DNA from 2 places in the Bacillus safensis genome. Region 1 is predicted to be linked to the other one. Evidence: riboswitches for the same ligand, from Rfam matches in the RefSeq annotation. Region 1 holds a riboswitch; the other holds the start of a gene.
What was found. A riboswitch is a leader RNA that binds a small molecule or an ion and turns the genes downstream of it on or off. The one in region 1 is predicted to bind glycine.

Region 1 (8,114 bases):
CTTTTACGTAGTCAATGATAGATGATGGTGGTGACCACCGGTTTTCTCTCTTCATCAGTCTATCAAATAGGGACGGAATTGAAAATAATTCTTACCATTTATGATGACAAGTTTCTTATGCTTTACTATAATAGTATTTGTCTAAAACGTACCATCAGACAGGCTACTGTGCTGATGCTCAAGAAGGAGTCGAGTTGTATTGTCAATATTCAACTATATCGTCCTCTCACTTTGTGGACTTTTCGTTCTTTATTCCATCGGCAGCTACATTTATCAGCAGCGCATTATGAAAACGCTGACGGAAGAAGAATTTATTAAAGGTTACCGCAAAGCCCAGCTCATTGATGTGAGAGAGCCAAATGAGTTTGAAGGCGGACATATTTTAGGGGCAAGAAATATCCCCCTTTCCCAGCTAAAGCAGCGTAAAAACGAAATACGTCCTGACAAGCCTGTTTATCTCTATTGTCAAAATAATTTTAGAAGCGGAAAAGCAGCCCAAACTTTACGTAAAAATGGCTGCCGTGAGATTTATAATTTAAAAGGCGGCTTTAAAAAATGGGGCGGCCGCATTAAAACGAAGAACTAACTAAAAAGACTCTGGGAGCATGATTCCCCCTGAGTCTTTTTTTCTTTATTTTCTTTCAAAAACGAGAACTGGATTCCGTGCGGCCTTTGTTTCATCCATACGTTTGACAACCGTTGTATGCGGCGCTTCCTGCACCACTTCAGGATTCTCTTCTGCTTCTTTCGCTATCTGAATCATTGCTTCGATGAATGCATCAAGTGTTTCTTTTGATTCTGTTTCAGTCGGTTCAATCATGATACATTCCTCTACATTGAGCGGGAAATAAATCGTTGGCGGATGATAGCCGAAATCAAGTAATCGTTTGGCAATATCCAGTGTCCGCACACCTAATTTTTTCTGACGTTTACCTGAAAGAACAAATTCATGCTTACAGTGACGATCAAACGGCAAATCATAATGAGCACTTAAGCGGCGCATCATATAGTTCGCATTTAACACGGCATTATCGGTTACAGCCTTTAAACCGTCTGGCCCCATAGAGCGGATGTACGCATAAGCTCTGACGTTAATGCCAAAGTTGCCATAGAATGGCTTCACGCGCCCAATTGATTCTGGACGGTCATGATCAAAGTAAAAACGGCCTTCCTTCTTCACAAGCACCGGCTTTGGCAAATACGGAATCAAATCCTTATTGACGCCAACAGGACCTGAGCCAGGACCTCCGCCTCCGTGCGGGCCTGTAAAGGTTTTATGAAGATTTAAGTGGACAACATCAAATCCCATATCTCCTGGTCTTGCTCTGCTTAAAACAGCGTTCAAGTTGGCTCCGTCATAATAAAGCTTACCGCCCGCTCCGTGAACGATTTCAGCCATTTCTAAAATATTCTCTTCAAAGAGGCCTAGTGTATTCGGGTTTGTAAGCATTAAAGCAGCTGTTTCTTCATTAACAACGCGGCGTAAATCTTCTAAATCAACAAGCCCGTTTTCGTCAGATGCGACGGTAATGGTTTCAAATCCAGCGACTGTCGCAGATGCCGGGTTCGTTCCATGAGCAGAATCAGGCACAATGACTTTTGTACGCTGATGATCTCCCCTTGCTTCATGATACGCACGGATCATCATGAGTCCCGTCCACTCGCCATGTGCTCCTGCCGCAGGCTGTAATGTCACAGCGTCCATTCCCGTAATTTCTTCAAGATGTTCACCTAGATCGTATAGTAATTCTAATGCACCTTGCACAGTGTCTGCCTCTTGTAGCGGATGAACCTGTGAGAACCCTGCAAGCCGTGCAACCTTTTCATTAATCTTTGGATTATATTTCATCGTGCATGAGCCAAGAGGATAAAATCCGGAATCGACCCCATGATTGCGTCTTGATAATGCTGTATAATGACGCATAATATCAAGCTCAGATACTTCAGGAAGCTCAGCATCCTCATCACGGATGTACGTCTCATCAAATAAAGACGGGATCTCCTGTTCAGGTACATCTAAATCAGGCAGGCTGTACCCTATTCTTCCTTCTCTAGATAATTCAAAAATAAGCAGCTGATCTTGTTTATTCATGGCGATCCCCCAATTCCTTGATAAACGTATCAATTTCTTCTTTTGTTCTTAGCTCTGTCACGGCTACAAGCATGTGCTGCTGAAGCTCTGGGTAGTCTAGCCCCAAGTCGTAGCCGCCGATGATTCCTTTTTCAAGCAATCGTTTATTGGCTTCTTTCACAGGCTCCTGTAACTTGATCACAAATTCATTAAAATGAGCCCCTTCTACATCCGCCTGCAGTCCATATTTTTCTGCCTGCGTCTTGGCATAATGGGCTTTTTGCACGTTTTGATAGGCGATATCTTTTATGCCTGTTTTCCCTAGTGCCGTCATGGCAACAGAAGCAGCTAATGCATTTAATGCTTGGTTTGAGCAAATATTTGACGTCGCTTTATCTCTTCGAATGTGCTGCTCACGCGCTTGAAGGGTCAGAACAAATCCACGAACACCATTTTCATCTTCTGTCTGCCCGACTAAACGACCTGGCACTTTTCTCATCAACTTTTTCGTCACAGCAAAATATCCGCAGTGAGGTCCGCCAAATGCAGCCGGGATGCCGAACGGCTGCGCATCACCAACGACAATATCTGCCCCGAGTTTTCCAGGCGGCGTCAATAGTCCGAGTGCGAGGGGATTGCTAGAGACAATGAATAGGCTTTTTCCTTTATGTGCAATGGGTTCAATGTCTTTTAACGGCTCGACTACACCAAAAAAGTTTGGATATTGCACGAGAACTGCTGCTGTATCATCGCAGACCGCTTTTTCCAATGCAGCTAGATCTGTCTGCCCTTTTTTCGCAGGCACTTCAACAACTTCAATGTTTTGTCCTTTGGCGTATGTTTTCAGCACCGCTCTTGATTCAGGGTGAACCGTTTCAGAAACAACCACTTTTTTCTTCTTTGTGTGTCCCGCAGCGAGCATTGCCGCTTCAGCCAGTGCCGTCCCGCCATCATACATCGAGGAGTTGGCAAGATCCATACCAGTCAGCTCAGCAATCATTGTTTGAAATTCAAAGATCGCTTGCAATTCACCTTGCGAAATCTCCGGCTGATAAGGTGTATACGCTGTATAAAATTCAGAGCGTGAGATCACATGATCGACAATGACAGGCTGGTAATGATCATATACACCTGCACCAAGAAACGATGCATAGGAAACTGTATCCTTATTCTTTGCAGCTAGTCGGGATAATTCCCTGACAAGCGCTGTTTCAGATGCGGCTTCTTTGATGTTGTATGCTCCTTTGAATCTAACTTTCTCTGGGATATCTGAAAAAAGCTCATCAATCGACTGAACGCCGATGACATCCAGCATTTCTTTTTGATCTTGCTCTGTTTGCGGCAAATACCTGTGCTTCATCCTCTATTCCCCCTCGTTATTTGGCTCTTTTATAAAATGGTGTTGCGACGATTTTGGCTTTTAGACGTTTTTTGCGAACTTGTACTTCCACCTCTGATCCAAGCTCCGCCTCTGAGGTTTCGATCAAAGCAAGCCCGACATTTTTCTTTAATGTTGGGGATTGAGTGCCCGTTGTGACAATCCCAACCTGCTTTTCTCCTGAAAAGACTGGATAATCTGTACGCGGAATCCCTTTATCAATCATTTCAATGCCGACAAGCTTTCGCTTCAGTCCCTCTTCTTTTTGTTTTTTAAGTGCTGCTTTTCCGATAAAATCAGCTTCTTTATCCGTTTTGACAGCAAAACCAATTCCGCCTTCTAATGGAGAGATATCCTTTGTCAGCTCCTGGCCATAAAGCGGAAGTCTTGCTTCAAATCTTAAGGTGTCACGTGCACCGAGTCCGCATGGAATGAGTCCTTTCGGCTGCCCCGCTTCTAATAAAGCTGACCAAAGGTGGACCGCATCTTCTGACTGGCAGTAGATTTCAAAGCCATCTTCCCCTGTGTAGCCTGTTCTGGAAACGAGCACTTCTTTATTTGCGACCTCAGCTTTTGATAAAAATGTAAATGGCTTAAGCGATGTCACCTCTTCACCCGCCACCTCTTTGATGATGTCAGCTGCAAAAGGTCCTTGAAGCGCTAGCAAGGCGGTTTGATCAGACATATTTTTGATCAATACATCATCCTTCTCTTGGTGCTTCAAAAGCCAATCCACGTCTTTATCGATATTTGATGCATTGATGACAAGCAAATAGTGATTCTTTTCTTTTTGGTAGACGAGCAGGTCATCTACCGTTCCGCCATCTTCATAACACATGGCTGTATATAGTGCTTTACCGTCTGTCAGCTTAGACACATCATTGGTTAATAACCTTTGTAAAAATGGAAGGGCATCTTGACCTTTGACGTCCACCTCACCCATGTGAGACACATCAAAAAGCCCTGCTTTTGTTCGAACAGCTTCATGTTCTTCTTTAATGGAAGAAAATTGGACAGGTAATTCCCAGCCCCCGAAGTCAATGGTTTTTGCGCCAAACGTTTCATACGCATGAAAAAGCGGTGTTCGTTTCAACATCAATCGTTTCCCCCTTTTTTCTCACAGTGCAAATGCAAGCTGAATTTTCAGAAAAAAATCACAGCAAAAAAGGACAGAGCGCTCCCTTTTATCAAAAAGAAGTCTCTGTCCTTGCACCTGAAAGTTTACAGCACAATATCATTGTGCGTTTTCCCCTTTGGTGGTTTGCTAAAACCCTTAAGCAAACACTCTCCAGAGTTGCGTCCGGTAAGAGTACTTTTGCCTGAGAGATTCACTGAATCATTCAGCTTGCTCCTTCGGCGCCTGCCAGTGCAAAATAACCGCCAAGTCTCTCCCCATACCATCATCCGCTCATATTTTTCACATTTATTGGACATACTATCAAAATGGGTGACTTATTTTCTAGATCACTTATCAACATCCTACCATTAGAAATGGATGAAGAGCAACAGAAAAATCATTAACATTTTTAAAATAACCCTTCGATATCGTTCGCTTTTATTCATATATCTAGTCTTTTAGAGACCTCCAAAAAAATGAAGCGTTTAAAAACAGAACAATTTCATCAGATCCTACTAGAAAGAAAGGCAGGCGACCACATTGAATATTCAAACGATTTTTGATCAGGAATGGGCAAATGAATTTCAGCAGCGGCTTTCAGCAGACGGCCCCTGGGCGAACTGGGATATGTATCGTTTAGCGACGCAGGTTCAAAAAGTCACAGCCATTGATTCATTCGAGGGACTGCAAGCTCCCGCGCACCTGCCTGCATTCACACCTTTAAAGCACCAGCTCGAAGTAGCCAGAAGAGTCGTAGAAGAAATGAATGGGAAAGCCATTCTAGCAGATGAAGTGGGACTTGGAAAAACCGTAGAAGCAGGACTCATTATCAAAGAATACATGATTCGTGGACTTGCCAAAAAGATTCTCATTCTCGTCCCCGCCTCCCTTGTGTCTCAGTGGGTACAGGAGCTGCGGACGAAATTTTATATTGATGCTGTTGAACAAAAAAAGAGCTATGTGTGGGAGCAGTGTGACGTTGTCGTTTCCTCTATTGACACAGCCAAAAGACAGCCGCATCGAGACACGATTTTATCGATTGCCTACGATATGGTCATTATCGATGAAGCACACAAACTGAAAAACAATAAAACGAAAAACTATGAATTTGTGAGAAACCTGAATAAGAAGTTCTGCCTGCTGCTGACAGCCACTCCTATTCAAAACCGGATTGGAGAAATATTTAATCTTGTTTCCCTTCTGAAGCCAGGCCACCTAGGAAATGAACATCAATTTAAAGATCTCTTTGCCAAAAAGGACTTGCAGCTTGAAGACCATGACCGATTAAAACAGCTCGTCAATAAAGTGATGATTCGAAACCGAAGACAAGACACAGGCATCGAGTGGACAAAACGGCATGTCAAAACGATTTCCATTGATTTCTCTCCGACAGAACAAGCATTGTATGATGAAATCTGCAAGCTGAAAGAGAATCCGTCTTATACAAAGCATATGTTTTCCATTATGACCTTGGAACGAGAATGCTGTTCAAGCCGTGAAGCAGTTTATATGACGATTAAAAAAATGCAGGAAGAAGAAAAGCATATTCTCGGATCTTCTGCTATAACGCAAATCATGGAGAAAATTAATCAAGTGGAGCAAAACTCAAAGGCGCTTGAAGTGGTCAAACTCATTCAGCAGTTAAATGAGAAGGTCATTATTTTCACCGAATACCGCGCCACACAAATTTATTTACAATGGTTTCTACAGCAAAATGGCATCAGCTCTGTGCCATTTCGGGGCGGCTTTAAGCGGGGCAAAAAAGATTGGATGAAAGATTTATTCAGAGAAAGGGCGCAGGTGTTAATTGCGACAGAAGCTGGCGGCGAAGGGATCAACCTTCAGTTTTGTAACCAAATCATCAACTACGACCTCCCGTGGAACCCGATGCGTTTAGAACAGAGAATTGGACGTATCCACCGCCTTGGCCAAGAGCGGGATGTGCACATTTACAATATGTCAACAAACGGAACAGTTGAAGAGCATATTTTAAAGCTTTTATATGAGAAAATTCAGCTGTTTGAAAACGTCATAGGCGATTTAGATGATATTTTAACGAGAATTGATATTGAAGATGTCGAAACAAAGTTGCATCAAATCCTCTTCCAGCATGAATCAGGCGGAGACATGAAAAAGAAATTAACCCAGTTTGCTTCTTATTTAACTGAAGCACAAACACCACTTTTAGAAAAAAGACAGCAGGGCTCATAAAGGAGAGTTGATCAATGGAGCAGCATGACATTCACACCTTTCTTCTCCGTTTTTTCAAGGCGAATCAATGCAGCATATTAGAAGAAAGTGCAGGACATATGACCGTACAGCTGACAATCGAAATGGATAAATTAATTATGAACCGTCCTTTTTATTGGCACTGGCTTGAAAAAACTGGCGGTGTACCTGAACCGCGGCAGTTGACATTCATCACAGATCAAAAAAAAGCGGGTGATACGACCAGTGGTGAATTTATCCATTTCGGCTCCCCACGGTTATTTCAAATATTTGAGGCGGTCAAAGAGCAGGGCCGTTTTATCCGGCTTTATGAACGAGTCAGCCCGCTCACGAACAACCAGATCGCCCTTGAGCCATGGCTTGGTCTCAATGTAAAAATCTCTTATCTGGCAGACCGGAAGAAGGATAAGCTTTTATCATTAGGCCTTCATCTCATTCGCGGAGAAGTCATTGAACAATTTCAAGAGAAGCTGGAAGCTCGTGAGCTGTCATCTCAAATTCCCGATTATTGCTTTACGATGAGTACAATGATTAAGCCAGAAAGCGGAATCAAACGGCTCTACAGCCTCATGGAGCGTTATGCCCATGAAGAGCCAGATGACTGGGCAGTTCGAGCCGTTCAAAAATGGAAGGAAGACTCCGAACTTTTAAACCAATTTTATGAAGGGACTTCAGACACATCTGTAGAATATGAAATAGAAAGACAAGCACTTAAAACTTTATATGAACCAAAAATCAGTCTTACGATTGAAAATGGCGGACTTTTTTACTTACAGCAAAAAAGAGGAGGTTGACTCATGGTCCCCCTCCCCTTTTATGTGACATACAATTTTCGATCAGTCTAAAGCAAAGTTTGTCTGTTTGTATTGGGCGGAAACATGACGCAAGCAAACTATGAGGTCTTACCACCTATGTCTTTCCATTTCATGCGTTAAGTGCCTGAAATACATGATTCAGTATTTTAGGAGGGTATTTGTATGGAAAAGAAAACGAACAAATTAGACAGTGAATGGATTCAATTATTACGCGAAGCTCGCAAGGCAGGACTAACAGTTGAAGAAGTCCGTCATTTCCTCAAATCAAATGAAAAGTCCTCTGAGTCTCCCCCTCTGGTAAGAAGTCATTCTATCAAACCTTTCTGAATGTGCTATAATATCGAAAGGAAGGTGATGACATTGATTGGCCAGCGTATTAAACAATACCGCAATGAAAAAGGCTACTCACTATCAGAACTGGCCGAAAAGGCTGGGGTAGCGAAGTCTTATTTAAGCTCAATAGAAAGAAACTTGCAAACAAACCCCTCCATTCAATTTCTTGAA
Region 2 (8,114 bases), 1.4 Mb from region 1:
TGCGATGAACAGAATTGAGACATCATTTAAGGAGTGGAATGAACCACTCCTTTTTTCTATCGATGGTGTCATACGCTTGATCGATGAATTCCCTTCAAATTTAAGCAATTCACTATCTTTACCTTTCGCATTCGTATAAAATAAGAGCAGTGAAAAATTGAAGAAATGCTTGATACATGAAGGGCGTGTAAGCTGTGAGCTGCATGACATGATGAGATGTATGAACGTGAAGGCTGAAAAGCTGTTCTTCCTCACATATGAGATCTTGTAAGCGTAACCATTATTTGTCACTTCATTGCGATGGTGTTGAGGGGTGTGTCAGGATGAGGAATCCGTATGTGAGAACGGCTTCTAGTCTGTATATTAATTATTTTTTATTAGGTATGGTCAATATTATTTTGGCTTCAAATATGCCATTTTTAATCAAACAGTTAGATACCAATAGTGCGGGAATTAGTTATATGATTTCGGCGCTTGGCATTGGCAGGGTGCTCACGTATGGTTTATCAGGTGTACTGTCAGATCGTTTTGGGCGTAAGCCGGTCATTTTGGTTTCTGGTGTGCTGATGGCGGTGTTCCTCATTGGAATCCCATTGTCTCCGAATTATCAAATCGCGTTTGCATTTGCGATTTTGGCAGGCGTCGCGAATTCGGCAATGGATGCAGGAACATATCCTGCGTTAATGGAGGCTTTTCCGCAAAACTCGGGATCTGCGAATGTGATGGTGAAGGCCTTTATCTCCATTGGGGCAACCATTTTGCCACTGGCGATTTTCTTTTTAGCAGAGCATGATTTGTTTTATGGAATTTCATTTTTTGTCCCTGCTCTGATCTATCTTGTGAATGTCTTGATGCTGTGGACCTTGCCATTTCCGAATCATCGTAAGGTGGAGCAAGTCCAGGTAACGGAGTATGACGGACTTCCGCGCTTCTCGACAGAGCCTACATTTTGGAGGGAAGGGATCGCACTCATTTTGATCAGCTTTACGTCAAATGGACTGTATGCGCTGCCGCAAATTTGGCTTCCTACGTACGGTGAGGCCATCTTGGGGATGGCATCGGGCAGTGCTGTAAAACTGCTCAGTTACTATAGCATGGGCGGGCTGCTGTCTGTCGTGATGCTCGCGTTTCTGCTTCGCCGCTTTGTCCGTCCGGTCACTGTACTGCTGATCTACCCCATCATTACACTTGTTTCCATTTGTGTGCTCTTGGTCGTGAAATCCCCAGTCATAGGAACCGTCAATGCGTTTGTATTGGGATTTTCAACCGCAGGAGTTTTTCAGCTGACGTTAACTGTGATGGCTGAATTCTTCTGGAAAAACAAAGGGACGATGACAGGGATTATCTCTACAGCGGGCGGCGTGTCGGCTATCGTCATCCCAGTCGTAACAGGTTTAATTCAGAGTCACGCGTCCATTTTACAAATCTTTATGTTCGATGCAGTGGTGGCTGTTGCGGCCATTATCGGCGCACTGTATATCCTGTATCGATACCGTCAAATCATGATACATGATTAAAAAAAGACGACCTCCGCAGGAAGTCGTCTCAGCGTGTAGAGCTGAAAACAAAGGACTAAAATGATGATCATTTTAGCCCTTTGTCTTTTTTATTTTAGAAACGGTCATTTTCAAAAAGAATTTGTTTTACTTGATCAACTGGCATATCTTCACCAGTAAAGAGTTTGTAAGCAAGTGCACCTTGCCACAGCATCATTCCAAGACCGTTAATGGTTTTGGCGCCAGCTTCCTGTGCTTGCGCAAGAAGCTTTGTTTTTTGCGGGTTGTATACGACATCTGTCACGATCAAATCTTCACGAAGTACATCAAGTGTATCATCGATAATGCTGAGTTGATCCAGTGGTTTCATGCCAAGGCTTGTCCCATTTGCCAGGATTGCACTTTCTGCTACTTCACGGCGGAACGCGTCTTTGTCTTCAAGTGGGAAAATGTTTGCTTTGACACCGAATGATTTCATTTCGTTGTTGATGTAATTTACATTTTCTTCTGCTTGAACAAAGTATTGATCATTACGAGCAAAAATACTAATTTCACGAATGCCGGACTGTGCAAGCTGAATCGCAATCGGAGTCGCAGCACCGCCAGAGCCAACGAGAGTGACCTTCTTACCAGCTAATTCAACACCATGTTCAATCAAGTTTCTTACATATCCAAGACCATCTGTGTTGTAGCCGATGAGCTTACCATTCTTGTTCACTACAGTGTTACTTGCACGTGTATATCTTGCAGAATCATCTAGTTCGTCTAAGTAATCTAGTACTTTCATTTTGTTCGGCATAGAGACGTTAAATCCAGCTGCACCCATTGCTTTCATACCATTTACGGCTGCTTCTAGTTCATCATTCCCTACTTCAAATGCAAGGTAAGCATAGTTGAGACCTGTTAGTGTATAGCCAAGGTTATGCATACGTGGTGAAAGGCTGTGCCCGATTGGTGTAGCAAGAAGACCAACTAATTTTGTTTTCCCATCAATATTACGTTCATGTATGTTTGTCATGATTGACATCTCCTTTAATTATCTAAATAATTTTTTCATGCGTCCAAGAACAAAGACCGCTAGTAATATGCTAATAACTGCGATGATCATATCGAAAAATAACGTCATTTTAATATCGTACGTGCTGACCAATCCACTTGTAATGAGCGGCACGAGTATAAACGCTGAGCTTGCCGCAATGTTAACATAGGATGAAGCCGTTGCTTTGTTTGTCGGGAACAATTTCATCATAATACTCATCGCCAGTTGGAAGATTCCCGCTGTAAATAGTCCTAAGAAGAAGGTGCTGACAATGACAATGCTGTAAGTTTCAACTTGGAATAGTGCAAGCATCGCAAGGAACGCCCCAATTGGATAAATGATCGCCACCATAATCGGTGAAATGAATTTATCTAAGACGATCGAAAGCAATAGAACAGATACCAGTGCACCAATACTAAAATAAGATAGAAGCTGTGTAGCTTGTTCTGTGCCAAGTCCGATTAATTTTAACCCGAGCTGCGGAAGCCATGTCTGCCATACGACAAACAATGCAGTCGATGTGAATCCCATCAGTACAACAGCTAAACCTTCGCCAAGCATTTTTGGTTCTTCTTTCAGCTGGTCCTGTACTGGAAGAGCGTCTTGTGAAGAAACTTGCTTATGGTTCGGGAATGGCATAAAGATTAAGTAAATCCCTACAAGTAAATAAAGAAGCCCTAGTCCAAAGAACGCCCAGCCCCAGAAGATGTCATGTGCCACTAGGAATGCCAAGATAAATGGAAGAACAGTCGCCCCAATGGATACAGACGCTTTTACTAAAACAGAAGCCGAACTTGCTTTTTTCGGAAATGACTCTGACAAAGCAGGATAGGTTCCTGAATCAAGCAGTGAGTTGGCAATACCTGCTGATATCGCAAAGATAAATGCCAGTGTATAACTTGTTGTCGTTGGAATACCGATTAAGAATAATAAGTAAAGAAAATTTCCTGTAATAATGACAGGCTTACGTCCCCAGCTGTCGGCTAACCGGCCTGAGAAAAAGAGCGCAATGAGTTTACCAATTCCGATCGCCGATACAAGCAAGCTGATTTTCGGAATATCCACATGGTAGCGTTCAGATAAGCTGTCCATGTTGGAAGCTACAATAATATTGATCATGCCAAGCATGAAGTAGTTTAAATACATGCCAAGTGACGATTTTATATAAGGATTTTTCATGTTCCCACTCCTATATTTGAAACCCCATTTAAGGTCAAATTCTTTGTATACCCTTTGTTATTGTTTCCTTCAAAATAAATAATATGAAGCCCATCACAACACCCCTTATGTGATTGATGAAAAAATAATGAATATTCATCTGTTCTTCAATCAAGTACATCGTTCTACTAAAAATGAAAAAATAATAAAAGCCTTGATTAGGAAGTGAAACTTCATGATTTGATCAGAATCATAAAAAACCACTTTTAACTGTTTTTGATAGAAATGATGATATGACGAAATAGGTATAACGATATACTAAAAGAAGCAACGAGATAAATATACTCCTGCATTTTAAATGTGTCAAGTTTATGACTTTGTGATTTAAAAAAAGAAAAATGAAACAAAGAAATAGTTGACTTGATCAATAAAAAAAGAGAATTGCTGCACACAATTCTCTTTTTCATCATGATGGAGAGGTTTCTCTAATATGAAGTTGAGGCTTTAAAATCAATCGCTGCAGCTCTTCATCCTGTTCGTTCATTTTATGATATAAAAGGTTCGCTGCTTTTACCCCGATGGATCGTGGGAAGGAGGAAACAGTGGTGAGCGGCGGATGATACATTTCTGCTTCAGGAACATTATCGAATCCAACGACATCGATATCTTCACCAGGCTTGATGCCCCGTGCTGACAGGGCTTGAATGACCCCAAAAGCGAATAAGTCACTAAAACAAAAAATAGCAGTAGGGGGCTCAGGCTGATCCATCACTTGGGCAAGTGCTTCTTTCCCGCCTTCACGAGTAGGTTCTATATCAATAATAAGAGAATCATCAATCGTCACATTTTCTTCGTCATGAGCTCTTTTGAAACCTTTCATCCGCTCAATCCAAGTCGAAGAAGTCTTGATGCCGCCTAAAAAAGCGATGCGGCGATGCCCTTTTTGAAGAAGATGATGAACCGCCATCCAAGTACCTTGTTCATAATCAACACCGACATAGTCACATTGCACATCTGATAATTCACGATTTGCCAGTACTTTTGGGGTGCGAATTTGATTTAATTGTTTGACCGTTCGAGCAGAGCTTTTCGAAGCTGGGTTTAAAATAATCCCGCCCACTCGGTGCTCTACCATGGTGGAAATGAGCCGCTCCTGTTTATCGACACTGTCAAAGGTCGTACCAAGTAAAACAGTATAGCCCAGTGACTCAAGCGTGGTTTGTACGCCAATTAAAAACTCCGAAATAAAGGTGTTAGAAATATCCGTCACAATCACACCCACGATATTTGAGCTTTTTGACCGCATGTTGGCAGCAACGCGGTCGTATACGTATCCTAATTCCTCCATGGATTGCAGTACTTTGTTTCGAGTGGCTTCAGAGATTCTAGGATTATTTCGAACAACGAGTGATGCCGTTGAAGTCGAGACACCGGCATGCTTGGCGACTTCCTGTAATGTGACACGCTGCTTGTTCATTTTTTTCATTTATCTTCACCAACTTCAATGGATTGCCTAACTTTGTTCATCATCAAGAGGGATTTCTCTATCAGACGAGCCGAACATCTTTTGATTTATTATACATGAATCAGGGGGGATTGATGAAGTGAAGACATATGAGTAACGCCGTAAATCATAAAAGATTACCATTGACAGCTTTCAGATTGAGGCGTAAAATATGAAATTATTCAGAAATAGCAACATTTTAATTAAATAACGAAGGCTATGAATGCTGTGGGTCACACTATAGCAGGAGCAGCTTCTGGAGAGACCGCATGTATGTGCGGCGCCGAAGGGTTCACAATCTCAGGCAAAAGGACAGAAGAGTACGAAATATTGTATTTGTGGTGCATGGATGATGCCGTGTATGACTTTTCTCTATTTTGCTATTCTTTTATGACCGTGAGATTGGAGCGCATCCAATCTCTTTTTTTATGGACTTTTTTAAAGGGTTCATTATTTCAGGATAAGATCGTGTCGTAGGAGGGTGTTAGCATTGGCACAACAAGAATTAAAACGAGATTTATCAAACCGTCATGTACAATTGATTGCCATTGGCGGAACCATTGGAACCGGGCTGTTTTTAGGATCCGGAAAGGCTATTCAATTGGCAGGCCCTTCAATCATTTTTGCTTATTTAATTGTCGGGATGGCCATCTTTTTTGTCATGAGGGCACTCGGAGAATTGCTTTTATCGAAGGCAGGCTATCAGTCATTAACCGATATTGCAGAGGACTATCTCGGCCCGTGGGCTTCCTTTGTGACAGGATGGACCTATTGGTTTTGCTGGATTATGACAGCGATGGCGGATGTCATTGCGGTCGGTGTGTACGTGCAGTATTGGTTTGACATCCCGCAGTGGATTCCTGCCATCATTTGTTTATTGATTTTACTAGGATTGAATCTATTAACGGTGAAGCTTTTCGGAGAAATGGAATTTTGGTTTGCACTCATTAAAGTAATTACGATTCTATTATTGATCGGGGTTGGAATGGTTCTTTTAATCATTGGTTTTCAAACAGATGCCGGACCGGTGACAGTAACGAATTTATGGTCTCATGGCGGGTTATTCCCGAATGGTGTCACAGGTTTCTTATTGTCATTCCAGATGGTGATTTTTGCGTATGTGGGAGTTGAACTGGTCGGTGTGTCCGCAGCAGAAACAGCCAATCCGCAAAAAAACATCCCTTCTGCGATTAATAAGATTCCATTAAGAATTCTATTTTTCTATGTGGGAGCGATTTTTGTCTTACTATGTATCAACCCATGGACTGAACTCAGCGCATCAGAAAGTCCTTTTGTGAAAACCTTTGGACTCATTGGGATACCAGTAGCAGCAGGGCTCATTAATTTTGTTGTGTTGACGTCTGCGGCATCAGCTTGTAATAGCGGCATGTTCTCGACGAGCCGTATTCTGTATAATCTTAGTCATCAAAAGCAGGGTCCAGCTTCCTTCGGACGTCTGAACAAGCATGCTGTCCCAAGCAATGCCCTGTTTGTTTCGACGATTGTGGTATCGGTTGGAGCTCTTTTAAGCAAGCTGATTCCCGAACAAGCCTTTGGTATTGTGACAACGATCAGTGCCATTTGTTTCATTTGGGTATGGAGTATTATTTTAATTAGCCATTTGAAATATAAAAAAACACGGCCTGAATTGCATGAAGCATCTACCTTTAAAGCACCTTTCACACCTTTTGTGAATATATGTGTTTTGGTTCTCTTCGCTGCGATTCTAGTGATCATGCTGTTTGCAGATGCAACACGCCCCGCGCTCTTATTAACGCCGGTCTGGTTTGGTTTCTTACTATTGATTTATGCACGAAAGAAACGCCGCGCGTCATAATGAACGGAAAAAGCACAGCCTTTGCATTAGGCTGTGCTTTTGTTCATTTAACGATTTCTAATCTTTAGCACATAATTTGCATTCAAAATGATCAAAACAACACCAATGACCATGATTGAGAAAAGCTGAGAGTGATTGGCTCCAAGGGAATACACAATCAAAATAAACATGGCGCCGGTCAATAGAACATTCATCATTTGATACGTGTGAAACAGTCCGCCAAGCATCACATGCTTTTCGCCTTCGTCTGAAATAGCGAGCAGCTTTTTACTATAATCTTTGTCAGATGGACTTGGCAGGTTGCGATTAGGGTAGACAAGCTTTAGAACAGATATCGCTATATATGAACTGATAATGGAGACAATAAATAAAGCAGCATTGACGAGAATCAACCAAATGGGCTGCTCGGTGACGATCGCGATACCGATGGCAACAATGGAAAAAATGGTACTTACCGTATTGGCTAAAGTCAAATCAGTAAAGGTCCGATATTGTTTTGCCTCCAGTTCATCCTCTTCATCTCCAGAAACCGAAAGAGATACTCTTTTTTTCATACGTGAAATCCCTGAAAAACAATAAATAATCAATAAAATCGTCAATCCACTGATGACAAGAGTGGCTTCAAATGCAACATCAAGAAGTGTCATTTCAAATTCGGCTGCCAGCAGACAGTAAGCGCCGAGAAAGCCAAGGAGAGCACCTAAGAGCATTTTGTATACAGTTTTCATGAGAGTTCATCCTCCTCGAATAGAAAAATACGTTCAATGGGTTCCTGAAAAATTCGTGAAAGCTTAACAGCGAGCAATAGAGACGGCATTAACTCATCTCGTTCCATTAAGCTGATGGTTTGACGAGAGACCTTTGCACGCTTTGCAAGTTCAGTTTGGTTTAAACCATCTCGCGCACGAAGCTCTTTTAACCGATTTTTCATTCTGTCACCTCAATTTTGGTTGAAATCTTTCCTTGATTGTAAAGCATTATATTCATTTTGACAAGTAAAGTTGTCAAAATGATAAAAATAATTGTCAGAAAGATCATCTTTATTGAAAAGGTGAACCATGATACGCTAAAGGAAAGAGA

Region 2: linked by a shared signal. The riboswitch ahead of AAYR28_RS18420 (amino acid permease) and the one ahead of gcvT (glycine cleavage system aminomethyltransferase GcvT) in region 1 are both predicted to bind glycine.

Annotation. Positions count from the first base shown of each region.
Region 1 covers NZ_CP154909.1:2,213,652-2,221,765, forward strand. The annotation lists gene AAYR28_RS11300 (rhodanese-like domain-containing protein) at 206-586, shown strand; gene gcvPB (aminomethyl-transferring glycine dehydrogenase subunit GcvPB) at 632-2,092, opposite strand; gene gcvPA (aminomethyl-transferring glycine dehydrogenase subunit GcvPA) at 2,085-3,431, opposite strand; gene gcvT (glycine cleavage system aminomethyltransferase GcvT) at 3,448-4,545, opposite strand; glycine riboswitch at 4,649-4,743, opposite strand; glycine riboswitch at 4,747-4,853, opposite strand; gene AAYR28_RS11320 (DEAD/DEAH box helicase) at 5,107-6,777, shown strand; gene AAYR28_RS11325 (YqhG family protein) at 6,792-7,589, shown strand; gene AAYR28_RS11330 (anti-repressor SinI family protein) at 7,773-7,937, shown strand; gene sinR (transcriptional regulator SinR) at 7,971-8,114, shown strand, end outside.
Region 2 covers NZ_CP154909.1:3,584,803-3,592,916, reverse strand. The annotation lists gene AAYR28_RS18440 (MFS transporter) at 324-1,517, shown strand; gene AAYR28_RS18435 (shikimate dehydrogenase) at 1,612-2,514, opposite strand; gene AAYR28_RS18430 (MFS transporter) at 2,533-3,714, opposite strand; gene AAYR28_RS18425 (LacI family DNA-binding transcriptional regulator) at 4,160-5,179, opposite strand; glycine riboswitch at 5,444-5,523, shown strand; gene AAYR28_RS18420 (amino acid permease) at 5,688-7,034, shown strand; gene AAYR28_RS18415 (DUF3169 family protein) at 7,082-7,762, opposite strand; gene AAYR28_RS18410 (helix-turn-helix transcriptional regulator) at 7,759-7,965, opposite strand.